Regions from separate parts of the Rhizobium sp. N731 genome, predicted to be linked through region 2. Evidence: predicted binding sites of a transcription regulator. Region 2 holds the regulator's gene; the other holds the start of a gene.
The links. The regulator LexA, encoded in region 2, represses DNA repair genes until DNA is damaged. The targets are predictions, from matches to a motif close to TGTTCNNNNTGTGTTCNG.
Positions count from the first base shown of each region.

Region 1: the regulator LexA is predicted to act here: its motif matches at 2,464-2,481, upstream of AMK02_RS14340 (ATP-dependent helicase).

Region 1 is NZ_CP013601.1:2,903,014-2,908,470, forward strand. It holds gene AMK02_RS14330 (PrkA family serine protein kinase) at 1-1,429, opposite strand, end outside; gene AMK02_RS14335 (VOC family protein) at 1,834-2,310, opposite strand; gene AMK02_RS14340 (ATP-dependent helicase) at 2,524-5,001, shown strand; gene AMK02_RS14345 (hypothetical protein) at 5,029-5,358, opposite strand.
Region 2 is NZ_CP013601.1:1,978,396-1,983,852, forward strand. It holds gene AMK02_RS09825 (ComEC/Rec2 family competence protein) at 1-2,342, shown strand, start outside; gene lexA (transcriptional repressor LexA) at 2,323-3,042, opposite strand; gene AMK02_RS09835 (VOC family protein) at 3,241-4,137, shown strand; gene kdsA (3-deoxy-8-phosphooctulonate synthase) at 4,134-4,979, shown strand; gene eno (phosphopyruvate hydratase) at 5,120-5,457, shown strand, end outside.

The DNA.
Region 1 (5,457 bases), 920 kb from region 2:
CGGCCTTGATGAATTCCAGATAACGCTTCTCGACATCGTCGGAAAACTGCTCGCGACGGATCGCCTGTTCCAGCACATACATCAGATGGACGGGATCGGCGCCGATATCCGTAGTGTCGTGATTGAAGGTGGAGGCGAGCACTTTGAAGGCGAAGCGGGTCGATATTCCGTCCATGCCTTCGTCGATGCCGGCAGCATCCCGGTATTCCTGGACACTGCGGGCGCGCGGGTCGCTTTCTTTCAGGCTCTCCCCGTCATAGGTGCGCATCTTCGAGAAGAAGGTCGAATTCTCGTGCTTGCGCAGGCGCGAAAGGACGGAGAAACGCGCCAGCATTTCGAGCGTTGCCGGGGCGCATGGCGCGTCCACCAGTTCCGATCCCTCGATCAGCTTTTCGTAGATCTTCTGTTCCTCTGTCACCCTCAGGCAATAAGGAACTTTGATCACGCAGATACGGTCGATGAAAGCCTCATTGTTCTTGTTGGCCTTGAAGGTCTGCCACTCCGCCTCGTTCGAATGCGCAAGGACGATGCCGGAGAAAGGTATAGCGCCGATATTCTCGGAGCCGATATAGTTGCCCTCCTGCGTTGCCGTCAGCAGCGGATGCAGCATCTTGATCGGCGCCTTGAACATCTCGACGAATTCGAGCACGCCCTGATTGGCGCGGTTCAGTCCGCCCGAATAGCTGTAGGCGTCCGGATCGTTCTGAGAATAGGTTTCCAGCTTGCGGATATCCACCTTGCCAACCAACGAGGAGATGTCCTGGTTGTTCTCATCTCCAGGTTCGGTCTTGGCAATTGCGATCTGGCGCAGTCGCGAGGGTTGTATCCTGACGACGCGGAACCGGGAAATGTCGCCTCCGAAATCGTCGAGCCGCTTCAGACACCACGGGCTCATCAATCCGTTCAGACGCCGCAGCGGGATCCCATACTGCTCCTGCAGGAGCGAACCCATCGTCTCCGGGTCGAAGAGGTTGAGCGGGCTTTCGAACACGGGGCTGATCTCGTCACCGGCCTTCAGCACGTAGATCGGATGAACCTCCATCAACTGCTTCAGCCGCTCCGCCAGCGACGACTTGCCGCCGCCGACCGGACCGAGCAGATAAAGAATCTGCTTGCGCTCCTCGAGCCCCTGCGCCGCATGCCGAAAGAAGGAGACGATGCGTTCGATTGTCTCTTCCATGCCGTGAAAACCCGCAAAGGCGGGATAAACCCGGATAGTCCTGTTCATGAAGATTCTGCCGAGGCGGGCGTCCTTGGCAGTGTCTACCATCTGCGGCTCGCCTATTGCAGCCAGCAGGCGCTCGGTCGCGTTCGCATAGGCGATCGGTTCGGTTTTGCAGAGATCGAGATATTCCGAAACCGACATGTCGCTTTCGCGGCGCGCTTCATAACTGCGTGTGAACGCATCGAATACGGATTCACTCAGCATGGGACCTCCATTAAGGTTATGCCGCAGGCTCTAAGCCGTATAACCATCGAGATGGCCACGGCGTTCCTAAGAATCAATAGTTTCGTAGGTATATTCGACGCTGACCGGCCGTTTGTAGCAATGCACAAAATTGTGCATTCACCGGTAATTTTTTTACTCCGCGAAACTGTTTCCCATTGTAGTTGAGAAAAGGGTCATTGGCATATCAGCACATTTAGCGACGTGACATGAATGTCAAAAAGGTGTGCAATGGCGCCCGTGATTCGAGCCGTGGAAATTCGGCAATCGGCCCGCCGGTGAGAGCAAGCCGGCTCTGACAGCAGGGCACCCAGCGCGCTCCCGCAGCATGGGACCGGGCGAACGTCGCCACGCGCCCGGTATGTTCCTATCATACGCTGGCACTTTTAGCCGTTGAATGCCTTCTCCAGCGCAGCCACATCGATCTTGACCATGCCGAGCATGACTTCGGTGACGCGCCTTGCCCGCTCGCGATCTTCGTCGGCGATCATCTCGGAGAGAGCGCGCGGGACGATCTGCCAGGAAAGCCCCCAGCGGTCCTTCAGCCAGCCGCAGGCCTCCGGCGTGCCGCCATTGGCGAGGAAGGCATCCCATATCCGATCGATCTCCGCCTGGCTCTCCAGCAGGATCGCGATCGAAAAGGAATGATTGAAGCTGTCGAGCGGACCGGCCTTCATCGCCAGGAAGGCCTGGTCGCCAAGCGTGAACTCGATCAGCTCGACGCTGCCGGGAGGACCGCTCGGCGTTTCCGCCGGAAGTACGGTGGTGCGGCCGATCCTGGAATCCGGAATGATCGACACGTAGAATTCGACGGCTTCGCGTGCCTGCTCCGCGAACCAGAGATTTGAAATGACCTTGGGCATGGACAGCCTCCTGAGTTGGCGAGTATCCCGGACTTCTGTCCGATGCTTCGAGGACGTCTGGTCGCCGCCCGTTCCGACAGGCTGCAATCGGAATTTTTTCGCCGCCCACCCGCGGCGGCCTCGCCGCCCACACCGCTGCAATAGCGGTGATTCCAGAATGAAAGCAGAACATCTTTTCTGGTCTTTCCTTCCCGAATCACTACATTACGCGCCATGAGCAATAGTTTCGACGATATTCCCTTCTTCGACGAAGAGCCGGGCGAAGTGGCGCGCAAGCCGCAGCCATCTGTCGCAACTGCCGAAAGGCCAGCCGCCGGCGGCGGCATCGCCGCACGCGCCATGGCGGCCCGTGACGGCGGCAAGCGGCCGGATTATCTCGCCGGATTGAACCCGGAACAGACCGAAGCCGTCGAAACGCTGGAAGGCCCCGTCCTCGTGCTCGCCGGCGCCGGCACCGGAAAGACGCGGGTGCTGACGACCCGCATCGCCCATATCCTCAATACCGGCCGCGCCTTCCCGTCGCAGATCCTCGCCGTCACCTTTACCAACAAGGCCGCGCGCGAGATGAAGGAGCGCATCGCCCTGCTCGTCGGCGGCGCCGTCGAAGGCATGCCCTGGCTCGGCACCTTCCACTCGATCGGCGTCAAGCTCCTGCGCCGCCATGGCGAGCTCGTCGGCCTGAGCTCCGGTTTCACCATTCTCGACACCGACGACGTCGTGCGCCTGATCAAGCAGCTGATCCAGGCCGAAGGCCTCGACGACAAGCGCTGGCCGGCCAAGCAATTCGCCGGCATGATCGACACCTGGAAGAACAAGGGCCTCGGCCCCGCCGATATCCCCGAGGGTGATGCCCGCGCCTTTGCCAATGGCCGCGGCCGCGAACTCTATTTCGCCTATCAGGCGCGCCTGACGACGCTGAACGCCTGCGATTTCGGCGACCTGCTGATGCATCCGATCACGATCTTCCGCAAGAACCCGGATCTCCTGAAGGAATATCACGGCCGCTTCCGTTATATCCTCGTCGACGAATATCAGGATACCAACACCGCCCAATATATGTGGCTGAGGCTGCTGGCCCAGCGCGCCAAGGGCGAGCCGCAGAATGTCTGCTGCGTCGGTGACGACGACCAGTCGATCTATGGCTGGCGCGGCGCGGAGGTCGACAATATCCTACGCTTCGAGAAGGATTTCCCCGGCGCCAAAGTCATCAAGCTGGAGCGCAACTACCGTTCGACCGAACATATCCTCGGCGCGGCCGCCCACCTGATCGCCCACAATGAAGGCCGCCTGGGCAAGACGCTATTCACCGACCGCGCCGATCCCGACGACGTCAAGGTGCAGGTTCACGCGTCCTGGGACTCCGAGGAGGAAGCCCGCGCCATCGGCGAGGAGATCGAGCAACTCCAGCGCAGCAAGCATCTGCTGAACGACATGGCGATCCTCGTGCGCGCCTCCTTCCAGATGCGCGAATTCGAAGATCGCTTCGTCACCCTTGGCCTTAACTACCGCGTCATCGGTGGCCCGCGCTTCTATGAGCGCCTCGAAATCCGCGATGCCATGGCCTATTTTCGGCTCGTCGCACAACCGGCCGACGACCTCGCCTTCGAACGTATCATCAACACGCCGAAGCGCGGCCTCGGCGATACGACGGTGCGCGCGCTACATGATTATGCCCGCGCCCGCGACGTTCCGATGTTGGCGGCCGCCGCCGACATCATCGAGACGGACGAGCTGAAGCCGAAGGCGCGCAAAGCCCTCTTCGACGTGATTCAATCTTTCCGCCGATGGCAGGAACTGCTTGAAAACACACCGCATACCGAACTTGCCGAGCAGATCCTCGAAGAGTCCGGCTATACCGACATGTGGAAGAACGACAAGAGCGCGGAAGCCCCGGGCCGTCTCGAAAACCTCAAGGAACTGATCCGCTCGATGGAAAGCTTCGAGTCGATGCGCGGCTTTCTCGAACACGTCTCCCTTGTGATGGATGCCGAGACCAACGAGAACCTCGACGCCGTCTCGATCATGACGCTGCATTCTGCCAAGGGCCTGGAATTCGACACCGTCTTCCTCCCCGGCTGGGAGGAAGGCCTGTTCCCGCATCAGCGCTCGCTCGATGAAAGCGGCCGCGCCGGCCTGGAGGAGGAACGCCGCCTCGCCTATGTCGGCATCACCCGCGCCAAACGCCGCTGCCACATCTGGTTCGTCTCCAACCGCCGCATTCACGGTCTCTGGCAATCGACCCTGCCCTCGCGTTTCCTGGACGAACTGCCGGAGAGCCATGTCGAGGTCGCCGAGATGGAGCAGAGCTACGGCGGTTACGGCCGCGGCGGCTACGGCCAGTCCCGCTTCGACAAGGCCGAACCCTTCGCCAATTCCTATTCGACCCCCGGCTGGAAGCGCGCCCAGGCCAACAAGACCGATGCCACCCGCGACAATTGGGGCACCCGCTCCGGCCACGCCGTCGAACGCATCGGTTACGGCGAAAGCGGCCCGAAAGGGCGCATGATCGACGGCGAACTGGTGGCGAAGTCCACGTCCTCGGAGCCGTCGCGCTTCACCCTCGGCGACCGCGTATTCCACATGAAGTTCGGCAACGGCAACATCACCGGCATTGAAGGCAACAAGCTGACGATCGATTTCGATCGCGCCGGACAGAAGCGGGTGCTGGATGGGTTCGTCGAGCGCGTGTGATTTTGCGGTGATACTGCGTAGGAGCCCTTATCCGAACATCCGCATACTGCTGAGCCCGAGAATATCGTTCAGCAGGGCGACGATCGACAGCCCGATCAGGAACAGTCGCCGATCCCGGTCATATTTTGCGGCGAGTAGGGAGTCGCGCGCGAGCAGATCTGCAAACACCTTCACCTGAATGGCGATACCGACAATCAGGAACGACATCGGCAGCAGATCGACGCGGCTCCAGTCATTGGGATTGGACACCCAGAGACTGATGAAATTGAGGGAGAAACCAAGAATGATCCCGGTCGCCGTCAGCGACCCGTTGCGGAACGTCGCATCGATCTTTTCATCTGCTTGAGGCTCGGACATGGCTTCAATCTCGATTTGCTGATGAGCCAAGAAAGGCAGAAATCGCGGCGGCGGGCAAGGTCGAGCGGACGCCGCCGTCGAAGAAGGCGCTGCAGCGGC
Region 2 (5,457 bases):
CTCAATCGGTAAGGACGCAGTCGCAGACCCCATTGCGTCGTCGGCTGCTGGCCACCGGCCGGCAATCGCTGCGTGCCGGAGCCTGCATGCTGGGCGAAGAGGCCGATCATGGCCGCCTGCTGCTGTTCTCGCCGGTCTTCCTCGGAGCCGGCTCGGCCTTCTGGTTTCTCGGCAGATCGGATTTTCCCCTCGTTGCATCGCTGCTCTGCCTGCTGGTGTCGGCGACCGCGGTTTTCCTCACCGGTCCCAGCCGGCCGGTCTTGCGCGCAAGTTTCATGGCGCTGGCACTTTTCGCCGGCGGCATGCTCTCGGCTCAGTTCGAGAGCTGGCGGGCTTCGACGGTGATCCTCGATTCATCCGTGACGACGACGGTGACCGGCCGTGTCGAACGGCGGGAAGGCGACGGCCGCGGGCGCTGGCGCTACATTCTTGCCGTCACCGGCACCGAGGCGCCGGAGCTGAAACGGCCGCCGAGACGCATTACCGCGATCGTCCGGGGTGCCGATGCGCCTTTCGAGATCGGCGACATCATTACCGGCAAGGCACGGCTGACGCCGCCGGCCGGCCCCGCACTTCCCGCGCTCAACGACTTCTCCTTCGGTGCCTATTTCGACGGCATCGGCGCCAACGGTTTCTTCTACGGTGCGCCGGAGAAACTCGACTTGGAGGCAGGCCCGCAGGCGGACAGGTCGACGGACGCGCTGCTCGAATGGCTCTACCGCCTGCGCAGCAGCATCGGCGACCGCATAAGATCGATCCTGCCCGGTGACACCGGCGCTTTTGCCGCTGCCCTGGTGACGGATGAACGGCGCGCCATCTCGAAGACGACGACGGAGGCGCTGCGCCAGTCCGGCCTTGCCCATGTCGTCGCGATCTCGGGCCTCAACATGGCGCTGTCGGCCGGCATCTTCTTCGTCGGCTTCCGGATGCTGCTCAGCCTCTTTCCCGGTGTCGCCCAAGCCTATCCGACAAAGAAATTCGCCGCCGCCGGCGCGCTCATCGCCGTCACCGCCTATTACCTGATCTCCGGTTTCGGCGTTTCGGCCGAGCGCGCTTTTATCATGATGGCCATTATGCTGATTGCCATCTTCTTCGATCGGCCGTCGATCAGCCTGCGCAATATCGTTCTCTCTGCGCTCATCATCATCGCCATTTCACCTTCTGAAGTATTGGGACCGAGCTTTCAGATGTCCTTTGCCGCGACATTGGCTTTGGTATCGGGCTATCAGCTCTGGAAGGACAGGCGTGTCCGCGAAAACGCTTTTCTGAAACTGCCGATCATCAGGCCGGTGGTTGCCGTCGCCGGTTTCTTCGGCGGCGTCTTCCTGACCTCGCTGATCGGCGGCTTTTCCACCGCACTGTTTTCGATCGAGCATTTTCATCGCCTGACGGCTTACGGCCTGCCGGCAAACCTTGCGACGATGCCGATCATCTCCTTCATCGTCATGCCGGCCGGGTTGCTGGCGATGTTGCTCATGCCTTTCGGTGTGGACGCTCCGCTCTGGAAGGTGGTCGGATTCGGCCTCGATCTGGTGATTGCGGTCGCCAAGACGGTGTCCGGCTGGGGCGGTGATATCGGCGTCGGCCACTTGCCCGCCTGGTATTTCGCAGTGGCGGTGGCAGGCTTTCTGCTGCTGACGCTGCTGCGCACCCGACTGCGCCATGTCGGCACATCGATCATCGCCATCTCGACGCTCATCGTGCTGCTTCTGCCGGCTCCCCGGCCGCCGGATCTGGTGATTTCGGAGGATGGCAGTCTGGTTGCGGTTGTCGCGGCTGAGGCAATAGCTTCCAACCGTGAAAACCCGCCGGATTTCATCTTCGACCAGTGGCAGCGAGCGCTGGTCCTGCCGACACATGATCCGCCGAAGATGCTGGATGGTCCGGCTATCCCGCCGGAAGGAGAAGACCGCCGTGTCAGGCTTTCCCGCGATCAGCAGAACGAAGCGAGCGCAGCGATGCGGGCAGCCGCAGCAGGCGGTGAAGCAAACCGCTTTTCCTGCGTCAAGAAAGCCTGGTGCACATCAAGACTCGGCAATGGCCATATCGTGACCGTCATCGACAATGCCGCCTATCTCGGCCCGGCCTGCGATACGGCCGATATCGTCGTGACCTCGGTCCGTCTGCGCTTCGACAGCTGCCGCTCAGGCGGCACGCTTTTCACCGGCGAGACGCTGCGCAGGACCGGTTCCGTCGAATTGCGCTTCGCCGGTGCCGACCTGGAGGTCACCACCGCCTTCGATGCTTTGTCGCGACCATGGATGCGCCACCGCGCCTATGATTGGCGCAACGATCGTTTTACCGATTCCGGCCCATCCGGCGTCAGTGATAGCGACGGATGAGGCCGACGAGCTTGCCCTGCACCTTGACGCGGTCGGGTCCGAAGATGCGGGTCTCGTAGGCCGGGTTGGCGGCCTCGAGCGCGATCGAGGCACCCTTGCGGCGGAAACGCTTCAGCGTTGCTTCCTCGTCGTCGACGAGGGCAACGACGATATCGCCGGGACTTGCGGTGCTGCCGTTGCGGATGATCACGGTATCGCCGTCGAAGATGCCGGCATCGATCATCGAATCGCCCTTGACCTCCAGCGCGTAGTGCTCACCGGAGCCGAGCATATCCGCGGGAACGACGATGTCGTGGGTGTTGTTCTGGATCGCCGAGATCGGAACGCCGGCGGCGATACGTCCCATGACCGGCACGGAGATGGAGTTGCCATTGTCGGCGACCGGCTTTGGCGCAGCGGGGGCGGCGACCGGCTGGGGCTTGCCGAGGCTGCCCTCGATGACGCTCGGCGAAAAACCGCGCCGCTGTTGAAGGCTGGGGTTATAGGCCTCCGGAAGTTTGATCACTTCAAGCGCCCGGGCGCGATTCGGTAGGCGGCGAATGAAGCCGCGCTCCTCGAGCGCCGTGATCAGCCGGTGGATTCCGGATTTCGAGGCGAGATCCAGGGCATCCTTCATTTCGTCGAAAGAGGGAGGGACGCCGGATTCCTTCATGCGCTCATGAATGAAAAGGAGAAGCTCCTGTTGTTTGCGCGTGAGCATCGACGTCAGACCCCGTGATTGAAACAAATCCAGAACGGACACTATATGTTCCATATGTGTTCCGCAAGTAGCTAAATTTCCGTAAAACTTCGCGTCAACTCGTCGAGATTTTTATTTTCATTCGCCGGATTGGTGCACATGTCTTGCATTGAGCGAGGTGCTGTCGCACATCTCTTGCCGGTTTCAGGAGGGATATTCATGAACGCGCATTCCGCCAAGTCGCACCCGCTGGATCATGTCGTGCTGCCCGTGGTCAATATCGATCTGGCGCGTGAAAGGCTCGGCAAGCTCGGTTTCACCGTCGCCGCTGATGCGCGCCATCCCTTCGGAACGGAGAATGCCTGCGTCTTTTTCGCCGACAAGACCTATCTGGAGCCGCTTGGCGTTGCGAGTGTCGAGGAGAGCGAGGCAGCGGCCCGCCAGGGCAATGTCTTCATTGCCCGCAATCGCGCCTTCCGTTTCCGCTGCGGCGAGGAGGGACTTTCTGCGCTGGCCTTCCTCAGCGAGGATGCCGGCGTCGATCATAAGCGCTTGGTCGGCAACGGCGCGAGCGCCGGTGAGATGTTGCAATTCAGCCGGCCGATGCGGATGCCGGATGGTTCGGAGAGCGTCGGCAGCTTCAAGCTGGCCTTTGCAGCTGATTTGCGCGCCCCCGATTTCTTTCTCTTTACCTGCCAGCGCATCAATTCGTTCCCGACAGATCGCGCCGCGCTGGAGACGCATGCCAATGGCGTGATCGGTATTGCCGAGATCGCGCTTTGTGCGCCGGACCCGGCGGCATTCGCCGCTTTCGTCGGACTTGCGATAGGGCAGGCGGCGGCGGAGAAAACCGGTTTCGGCGTGAATATCGCGGCATCGAATGCGAAGATCAGCCTGATGACGCCGGAAGGGCTGGAGGCCTATTTCGAGCTTGTCGTCTCCTCCGCCGATCGTGGCCTGCGCGGCCGGGCAATCCTCTTCACTGTCGCCGATCTTGCCGTGACAGAAGCGCATTTGGCTGCTAACGGGGTGACCTACACGCGCAAGAACAACCGCATTCTGGTGAAGCCCACGCCCGGGCAGGGTGCGCTCTTCGCCTTCGAGGAAAAACGATGAGCACCGACACGAATTCCGAAGTCAGGATCGGCGAAGGCGAAGGCCAGGTCACCTTTTCCAATATCGCCCGCCTGTCGCTGATTGCCGGCCCATGTCAGATGGAGAGCCGCGATCACGCCTTTATGGTCGCCGGCACGCTGAAGGAGCTTTGCGGCAAGCTCGGCATAGGCCTTGTCTACAAGAGCTCCTTCGACAAGGCGAACCGCACCTCGCTCTCGGCAGAGCGCGGCATCGGCCTGGAAAAAGGCATGGAGGTCTTTGCCGACCTCAAGAAGGAATTCGGTTTTCCCGTCATAACCGACGTCCATACGGCCGAGCAATGCGCCGAGGTGGCCAAGGTGGTCGATGTCCTGCAGATCCCGGCCTTCCTCTGCCGTCAGACCGACCTTCTGATCGCAGCAGCCAGGACCGGCCGCGCCGTCAATGTCAAGAAGGGCCAGTTCCTCGCCCCTTGGGATATGAAGAACGTCCTGAAGAAGCTCAATGCCAGCGGCAATCCGAACGTGCTGCTGTGCGAGCGCGGCGCCTCCTTCGGCTACAATACGCTGGTTTCCGACATGCGCTCGCTGCCGATCATGGCGGCGATGGGCGCGCCCGTCATTTTCGATGCGACCCACTCCGTCGCTCAGCCGGGCGGGCAGGGCGAATCCTCGGGCGGTCAGCGCGAGTTCGTCGAGACGCTGGCACGCGCGGCAGTGGCGACGGGTATTGCCGGCGTCTTCCTCGAAACACACCAGGACCCTGACAACGCACCATCCGACGGCCCGAACATGGTCTATCTCAAGGACATGCCGCGGCTGCTTGAGAAATTGCTTGCGTTTGATGCGGTCGCCAAGGCCTGACCTTCAACAGGATGACATGATCGTGGTCTAGGCCACTTGGGAACGCCGATTCGAAGGCTGGTAATTGCGCATTGTAATTTGCACGCCTTCGATTATGACAGGCTTCGAACGTTTGATCACCCACCGAGCAGGAAGAACCCATGACTGCAATCACCGATATCATCGCCCGCGAGATCCTCGATAGCCGTGGCAATCCCACCGTCGAAGTCGACGTCTATCTCGAAGACGGCAGCATGGGCCGCGCGGCCGTTCCCTCGGGCGCCTCGACGGGCGCGCATGAGGCGGTCGAGCTGCGCGACGGCGGCAAGCGCTATCTCGGCAAGGGCGTCGAAAAGGCGGTCGAGGCGGCCAACACCGAGATCTTCGACGCGATCGGCGGCATCGACGCCGAAAACCAGATCCAGATCGACAACATCATGATCGAGCTCGACGGCACGCCGAACAAGTCGCGCCTCGGCGCCAATGCGATCCTCGGCGT